One region of the Pseudomonas sp. FBCC-B545 genome, then DNA from elsewhere that is predicted to be linked to it. Evidence: riboswitches for the same ligand, from Rfam matches in the RefSeq annotation. Region 1 holds a riboswitch; the other holds the start of a gene.

The links. A riboswitch is a leader RNA that binds a small molecule or an ion and turns the genes downstream of it on or off. The one in region 1 is predicted to bind cobalamin.
Region 2: it holds a riboswitch for cobalamin, as region 1 does, so the genes downstream of both, NMB39_RS16285 (CbtB domain-containing protein) here and cobO (cob(I)yrinic acid a,c-diamide adenosyltransferase) in region 1, are expected to answer to the same signal.

Annotation. Positions count from the first base shown of each region.
Region 1 is NZ_CP101441.1:1,789,944-1,794,322, reverse strand. Features, by position in the region: gene NMB39_RS08365 (cobyrinic acid a,c-diamide synthase CobB) at 1-1,265, opposite strand, end outside; gene cobO (cob(I)yrinic acid a,c-diamide adenosyltransferase) at 1,262-1,873, opposite strand; cobalamin riboswitch at 1,955-2,200, opposite strand; gene NMB39_RS08355 (PQQ-dependent sugar dehydrogenase) at 2,300-3,613, shown strand; gene NMB39_RS08350 (C40 family peptidase) at 3,763-4,302, opposite strand.
Region 2 is NZ_CP101441.1:3,498,748-3,503,126, reverse strand. Features, by position in the region: gene cobM (precorrin-4 C(11)-methyltransferase) at 189-935, opposite strand; gene NMB39_RS16295 (cobalamin biosynthesis protein) at 1,005-1,397, opposite strand; gene NMB39_RS16290 (CbtA family protein) at 1,394-2,095, opposite strand; gene NMB39_RS16285 (CbtB domain-containing protein) at 2,107-2,295, opposite strand; cobalamin riboswitch at 2,394-2,607, opposite strand; gene NMB39_RS16280 (M10 family metallopeptidase C-terminal domain-containing protein) at 3,019-4,379, shown strand, end outside.

The DNA of each region.
Region 1 (4,379 bases):
GGATTGGACGGGAAATAAAAGTGCACGTAGGACGCGGTCATCCGCCCTTGGCGGTACACCGCTTCGGCACCGCGCCCACCGTTGGGGCTCAGGCCGCGGGCAATCGGCGCCCATTCGGTGTTGGTCAGGGAATGGTGGTAGGTGTGGCCACGCAGGACACCTTCCGGCAGTTCGACGCTTTGCAGAGCCAGGGCTGCAAGTTTCTTTTGCATCACCGCATCGCCCTGTAGCAGGCCCACCAGTTCAGCACGAGAACCGTGCACATCGGTGAGCGAATCGAGCAGGTAGAGCATGCCGCCACATTCAGCAAGCAGCGGTTTACCGGCGGCGTGATGCGCACGGATGGCCTCCAGCATCGGGACATTGGCCGACAGGGCCTGGTGGTGCAATTCCGGATACCCGCCGGGCAGATACAGACTGTCAGCTTCCGGCAATTGGCGATCATGGATCGGTGAGAAAAAGCTCAGCTCAGCGCCCATCACCCGTAACAGGTCAAGGCTGGCGCCGTAGGTAAAGGCAAAGGCTTCGTCACGGGCCACGGCGATGCGCACGCCGGCGAGCAACGGCTCGGCCTCGATCACTGCGGGCGCGGCAAAGGTCACGGGCGGCGGCAGGGCCACTTCACAACTGCTGCCCAAGGCCTGGGCGGCGGCGTCCAGGCGCACATCGAGGTCATTCAATTCACTGGCTTGCACCAGGCCCAGGTGGCGGCTGGGCAATTCGATGCCGGTCTCTCGGGACAACGCGCCGTACCAGCGCAAGCCCTCGGTGAGGCTGCCTTCGAGCAACTGGGCATGACGCAAAGTACCGACGCGGTTGGCCAGCACGCCAGCAAACGGCAGGTCGGGTTGATAACGTGCCAGGCCCAGGGCCAGGGCGCCAAAGGTCTGGGCCATGGCGGTGCCATCGATCACGCCCAGTACCGGCACGCCGAAGTGCCGCGCCAGGTCGGCGCTGGAGGGCGTGCCGTCGAACAAGCCCATCACGCCTTCAATCAGGATCAGGTCGGCCTCCCCTGCCGCTTCCCAGAGCAGACGGCGACTTTCCTGCTCACCGACCATCCACATGTCCAGTTGATACACCGGCGCACCGCTGGCGCGCTCGTGGATCATCGGGTCGAGAAAGTCCGGCCCGCATTTGAACACGCGTACCTTGCGTCCCAGGTTGCGATGCAAACGCGCCAGCGCGGCGGTGACGGTGGTTTTGCCCTGGCCGGACGCCGGAGCGGCGATCAATACGGCCGGGCAATGACGAGGCTGATTCAAAGTTCGACGCCTTTCTGGGCCTTGATACCGGCCTGGAACGCGTGCTTGAGCATGCCCATTTCGGTGACGGTGTCGGCCATTTCAATCAGTTCGGGCTTGGCGCCGCGGCCCGTGACCACCACATGCTGCATCGGCGGGCGCGATTGCAGGTCGCTGAGTACCTGGTCCAGGTCCAGATAGCCGTGCTTGAGGGCAATGTTCAGCTCGTCCAGCACCACCAGGCCGATAGAGGCGTCTTGCAACATCGCACGGGACACGGCCCAGGCCGCCTCGGCGGCGGCAATGTCGCGCTGGCGGTCCTGGGTTTCCCAAGTGAAGCCTTCGCCCATCACATGGAAGCGCACCTGCTCGGGAAAGCGTCGGAAGAACAGCTCTTCGCCAGTGCTGTTGCGGCCTTTGATGAACTGCACCACACCGCACTGCATGCCATGGCCCATGGCGCGGGCCAGCATGCCGAAGGCCGAGCTGCTCTTGCCTTTGCCATTGCCGGTCAATACCAGCAACAGGCCGCACTCATTCGGTGAATTGGCGATGCGCTCGTCGATCACGGCTTTTTTGCGCAGCATGCGCGCCAAGTGGCGTTCGTCGCGGTCGGGGGAATCGGTCATGGCAGCTCTCCGTTGGGGCTGGACAAAAAACGGCGGGCAGGAAAAAAGAAAAAACAGACAGCCAAGCATCGCCCACCGTGATGCTGTTGAATGTTCAAGGCCGGTCTCCGGACTCATGAGTGGCGCGTCTTATCGAAGCAGCCGAGGGCGCGCCTTCCCATATCGCGGGCGATACAGTGGCAAACAGCACCGTCTTGACTCATTTACCGTTGCGGGGGCAGCGCCGGAATCGCGGCAACACTGTGTACAAGTGCGCTCACTCACCGGCTTCCCTGTTTCACTCTGCCGACGCGCACGCCACAGAGCACCTGGAACAAGCCGCGAAGGTTAGTGGGTTGGGGGTGGAGCGTCAATTAAAGCTGGCCTGGTACTTGAACCATCCGTACACCCTGCTTCTCTACCCTTACAGGTATCAAGGAGAAAACCATGCATAAAACCCGACTCGCCTTACTGATCATGCTCGCCGGTGGCCTCACCGCCTGCGGTGAAAGCTCTACCTTGCAGGTCTCCGACGGCACCGGGCCTGCGCCCAAGCTGCCGGAGCCGAACAAGACCCTGGTCCCCACCGTCAATATCGCCCCGGCCATTGGCTGGCCGGAGGGCGCCAAACCCACCGCCGCTGCCGGCACTCAGGTTGCCGCGTTCGCCGAGGGCCTGGATCACCCGCGCTGGCTCTACGTGCTGCCCAACGGCGACGTGCTGGTGGCCGAGACCAATGCACCACCCAAGCCGGACGATTCCAAAGGGGTGCGTGGCTGGGTAATGGAAAAAGTCATGGGCCGTGCCGGTGCCGGCGTGCCGAGCCCGAACCGCATTACGTTGCTGCGCGATGCCGATCACGATGGTGTGGCCGAAACCCGCACGGTGTTCCTGGAGAATCTCAATTCGCCCTTTGGCATGACACTGGTCGGCAACGACCTGTATGTGGCGGACTCGGATAAGTTGCTGCGCTTCCCCTATCAGCCGGGCGAAACCGCGATCAAAGCCCAGGGCACTAGGGTCGTGGACTTACCGGGCGGGCCTTTGAACCACCACTGGACGAAAAACGTGGTGGCCAGCAAGGATGGCAGCAAGCTGTATGTGAGCGTCGGCTCCAACAGCAACGTCGCCGAAAACGGCCTGGAGGCAGAGCAGGGACGCGCCGCGATCTGGGAAGTCGACCGCGCCACCGGCAAGCACCGCATTTTCGCCTCCGGGCTGCGCAACCCTAACGGCATGGCCTGGGAACCGCAGAGTGGCAAGCTGTGGACGGCAGTCAATGAACGCGATGAAATCGGCAGTGACCTGGTGCCCGACTACATCACCTCAGTCAAGGATGGCGGGTTTTATGGCTGGCCCTTCAGCTATTACGGCCAGCATGTGGATGTGCGTGTCACGCCGCAAAACCCTGATCAGGTCGCCAAGGCCATCGCACCGGACTACGCGGTAGGCCCTCATACCGCCTCACTGGGGCTGACATTCGCCGAGGGCAATAAACTGCCCGCGCAGTTCAGCAACGGCGCGTTTATCGGTCAGCATGGCTCATGGAATCGCAAGCCGCACAGTGGCTACAAGGTGATTTTCGTGCCGTTTGAAGGGGGCCAGCCAAAAGGACAGCCGGTGGATGTGCTGACGGGGTTTCTCAACAGCGATGAGAAAGCCATGGGTCGGCCGGTCGGCGTGGTGATTGATCAGCAGGGGGATTTGTTGGTGGCCGATGATGTGGGGAATAAGGTTTGGCGGGTTTCGGCAGCCAAGTAACCCATCTCAAAAACACCACAAAAACAATGTGGGAGGGGCGGTGCGACGATTCGACTTGCTCCCGATAGCGGCCTGTCAGCTGAGTATGTGCTGACGGTTACACCGCTATCGGGAGCAAGCCCCCTCCCACATTTGGATCTATGTACGACTTAAGGGTTGCGTGCCAGATTCCCGGGCAGCACTCGCTTTGCGCTCAGATAGGCATTCTGCCAATACGCTTTGGATAGCGTATCGAGCTTCACCGTACCGCCGGTTTGCGGCGCATGCACAAAGCGCCCTTCCCCGACATAAATCCCTGCATGGCTGACCCGCGAACCACCACCTGTGGCGAAGAACAGCAGATCACCGGTTTGCAGGTTCTGCTCGCTGACGTCCTGGGCACGCATCACGATCAATTCGCGGGTAGTGCGCGGCAGGGAGATACCGGCGGCGTCGCGGAATACAAAGCCAATCAGGCCGCTGCAATCAAAGCCCGAGTCCGGCGTGTTGCCGCCCCAGCGGTAGGGCGTGCCAACCAGGCCCAAGGCGCGGAAGAGCACATCTTCGGCAGCAGGCGAGAAATTTTGGGTGGCGTAGTTGAACACCGGCTTGGGCTTGACCGCTACAGGCGCGGGCGGCGGTGGGCGGCTCGCGCAGGCGCTGAGCAGCGCGACGCAAACAATAAGAATCAGGCGGGCCGAGGTCGACATGTGCAGAACAATCCTGGTCTGGATGCGGCTTTCGCTGCCGAACGTTGAAAACCAGAACGCGCAAGCAAAGCTCGCGC
Region 2 (4,379 bases), 1.7 Mb from region 1:
TCAAAAGTGACCCGCTGTAAGAGCGGAACCAATAGTCGCCGTTACCTAAACAATGGATATGTACTCGGTCTAAAACCAAGACCCCGGTCGGCTCTAAGGCCGCCATCGGGGGCAAGCCCCCTCCCACATTCTGTTCTATGTTTATTCATTTAAATCAACGGGTTGGTTTGATTTTGTGAAGTAAAAAATCAAGGTCTGTACAGGTGCGCATGTCCCGCCCGATACAGTGACGACTCGCTGAAAGTGTCATTGGCCAGCACCCGGCCCACCACAATCAACGCCGTACGCCGGAACCCCTTGGCCGCGACCTTTTCGGCAATATCCGCCAAGGTGCCCACCGCCCAATCCTGATCCGGCCAGGTTGCACGGTGTACCACGGCTATCGGGCAATCGGCGCCATAGTGCGGCAGTAACTCGGCGACGATCTTCTCCAGATGATTGACCCCCAGGTGAATCGCCATGGTCGTGCCGTGCCGGGCCAGGCTGTCGAAATTCTCGCCGGCAGGCATGCTGGTTTTATCGGCATAGCGGGTCAGGATCACGCTCTGGGCAATGTCCGGCAGGGTCAGCTCGGTTTCCAGCAGCGCCGCGCAAGCGGCTATGGCCGTGACCCCGGGAATGATCTGGAAGGGAATGCCCAGCTCACGCAAGTGACGGATCTGCTCGCCAATCGCCCCATACAGGCTTGGGTCGCCGGAGTGCACGCGTGCCACATCCTGGCCTTGTCCATGGGCGGTCTTGATCAAGTCGATGATCTGCTCCAGGTGCAGTTCGGCGCTGTTGACCAGCTGTTGCGCCTGATGGCCCTCCAGCACCGCCGCGGGCACCAGCGAGCCGGCGTAGATGATCACCGGGCAACTGCGGATCAGCCGCTGGCCCTTGACGGTGATCAGTTCCGGGTCGCCGGGGCCTGCGCCGATGAAGTAGACGGTCATGGGAAATTCCTGTTGAAAACGGGTGAGCATGAAGATTATTCATGATCGATAACGGCAATTATCGGGATTTTAACCGGCGCAGGCTAATGCAAAGGTGGCCTGGTTGGTTTTCCTGCGGGTAATCAGCAGACGGGCAGGGTTGCCAGAGAGGTGTTCGGCCATGGCCAGGGCAGCGCTTTCGGCCACGCCATAACAGCCGACATGGGCAAAAGCGACCGCTGACTTATGGCTCAAGCGCTGTTCATAACCGGCCAGTTGTTCGGCATTGAAGCACTGTAGCGGTAGGCCCAGCTGGTGAGCGAGGGCCAATAAACCGGGCTCATCCTGCTTGCGATCAAGGCTGGCCAGGGCGGTGATACGCTGGCGTTCAATGCCGCGCTCGGCGAGGGCGGCGTCAAACAGGTCCAGAAGGGCGTGAACATCACAACCGCGCTGGCACCCCAGGCCGACCACCAGGATCATGCCGAGTATCGATCGTCGCGGTGGCGGCGGAATAACCAGGCGCTGATCAGGCCAAGGGCCAGCCAGAACGCCACGTTGGTCAATTGCGAGGCAATCTGGAATTGTGCCTCGAGAGCCTCCGGGGCCAGCATCGAGTGCACCTGCGGCTGCGGTGCGCCGATTACGTGGGGCACGGCAAGGATCGCCACGCCCAGCACTTTCAACAGCCAGTTGCGGCCGAACACGATTAGCGCAATACCGGCGGCGGTAGCGGCGGCGGTGCCGATCCACCAGCTCTGGCGCAGCGCCAGGTCAGCCGCTGCCGTACCCGGCAATTCCGGTGGCAGGCCCAGGGTGGGCGCCAGCACGAAGGTCGCGTAACCCGCCAGGCCCCACAGCAAGCCATGGCCGGTGCGGGTCGGTGCACGCAGGGTGTACAGGCCGGCGAGCATCAGTGCAAATCCAACGGCAACCACCAGGTTGCCACCGGTGGTGGAGAGCACCCGCTGCCAGCCATCTTCCGGCTCCCAGGCTTCGGCGTCGTGGGTGTGCGCAGCGGCGCTGGCATGCTCATGGGTGACTTCGGTGGTTGCCGGCGGCTTTTCATAGGTCTCCGCCTGCAAAATCAACGGTGCAACCCACAAGCTTTGCAGCAGGGTCAGCAGCAGGGCGGCGAACAAGCCGGTGAACCCTGCGGTCCGGGCAATGCGTTTGATCATGTCGGCAGCTCTCAGTGGCACGGAAACGCAGCGCTGTGGCGGGTATCGTGGGCCGCGTTGTGCACCGCCTCGATATGGGAGAAACCGGCGAAATACACCAGGCACGCGCCAAGGATCGACGCACCGATTGCGGCGGTCAGGCGTTGGCTCAAGGTGGCAGTGCTGCTGGCGGAGTGCGAGGTGCTGGTGGTGATCGACATGGCGCGTCCCTATCAGGTGTCAGGGTGAAACGAGCGCATGCAAACCACGCGAGCCAGGGCACGCAGGGTTTTGAACAGCGCCCGCCCACCGCGGGTTTGTTATCTGATTTTTTCGGGCCGGTCTCCGGGCTTGCGAGGGGCGGCTCTTGGAAGAGTTCCACCTGATAAGCGTCTCCTTCCCATGCACAGCACAGTGGATTTGACGCTTCGCTCGCTTACCGTTGCGGGGGCAGCACCGGACTTGCCATAGGTCTATGGCGCACCGGTTTCCCGTTTCACCCTGTGAAGGGCACCCGAAACAAGATGTGTAGGAGAGCATGCGGCGAGCGATTACGTCAAATGGCGGAATGCGCTGCCAAGGCAACGAGAGAGGTGGCCCTGTACGCGTCCACAATCTTTATTTACTTGTCGTTAGCGAATGCAGCGGAACATGAGCTTTTACATGTTTCAAAAGGAAGAAAGGTTATTCTTTCTGTTGCCGAAATATAAAAATATATTGTATGGGTGTAAGTGGGTTGTTCGGGCTTTTACTTACTTTTCAATAGGTTGTTGAGGCGGTATGTTCAGTGAACTAATGCTCCATTCGTAGCTTGGTTATTTAGAGTGATGCAGGCGTTGAATCGTTGGGCAAGCTGTCCGGGAACGCTTTTTGCGTTTCTCCCTACTGATGCTCGTGGTTGTGGTTTTGTCTCCCTTGAATAGTCAAAATTGATGGTGCCCATTGTGCAGATAACCAACAGCGTGCAACGCTCCTATAACCCGTCCGTAGAGGCTCAACAAAACAGCTCTTCCGATCCCACGTTGCGTAAGTTCGACCCGCATTTGAGGCCAATACCGGGTCTTGATAAGCCGGTTTTTACCGTGGACCAGATCGCCCAGCACCTCACCCGGGACGGCCGGAAATGGAATGACAGCAATGGTGATGGCGTCACGCAAGTCTCCTATACATTCGATACCCACGGACAAGGGGAGACTGCGTTCAATGCCACCCAGAAAAGCCAGGCCAGACTGTCCATGCAGTCCTGGGCCGATGTGGCGAACGTGTCTTTCGAAGAGCGTACTGGCCGTGGGGAAGGGCACCTGGCTTTTTCCAACAGTGAGGTGCCCCGGGTTGCATTCGCCCAATTGCCAGGTGGAGACGGTAAAGTCCTCATGAATCCCCGTTTTGGCACGAATGCTGCGCCTGCACTTAACAATCACGGCCGATATACGCTTACCCATGAAATAGGGCATGGACTGGGGCTTTTGCATCCAGCGGACTATGACAATAGCGGCGATTCCACCTACCCCAGTTACTATCGCGACGCCGTCTATGCCCAGGATACTCGTGGCCATACTGTCATGAGCTACTTCGATGCCAACTTAAGTGGTCAGAACCTTAAGGGAAGGTACTCTGCTGCACCATTGATGGGTGATATTGCTGCTGCCCAGCGGGTATATGGTGCCAACTATAGAACACGTAATTCAGACACCACCTACGGTTTTAACTCCAATTCGGGTCGAGACTATTATCAACTCGATCATCCCAGGAATACGGCATTATTCTGCGTGTGGGACGGTGGAGGTAACGACACATTGGATTTTTCCAGATATCGCCAAAACCAGACCGTCAACCTCAACGCTGAATCCTATTCCGATGTTGGAGGGTTACGGGGGAATGTTTCTATTGCCAAAGGCGTTACGGTTGAAAACGCAATCGGCGGTTCTGGTCATGATGCGATCATCGGGAACGATGCGGACAATGTGCTCAAGGGGGCAGCGGGCGCCGATTGGCTGAGGGGGGCAGGGGGGGCGGATACCTTTGCTTATGACCACGCCAGCGATTCCACGTTGGAAAATCCTGACCTGATCATGGACTTTGAGAGTGGCACCGACAAAATCGACATTTCGGTCTTGTTGAAAAACGCCGGTATTGGCGCCTTGACGTTTGTAAGGCGGCTATCGGGCGAACCTGGTCAAGCTGTTCTGGGTTACAACCGCCACACCAACCAGTCGAGGTTGGCTATTGATCTGACGGGCAACGGCCGTTTTGACTTTTTTCTCAAAAGCCACGGTCCGATAAATACACCCGACATCATTAGTAA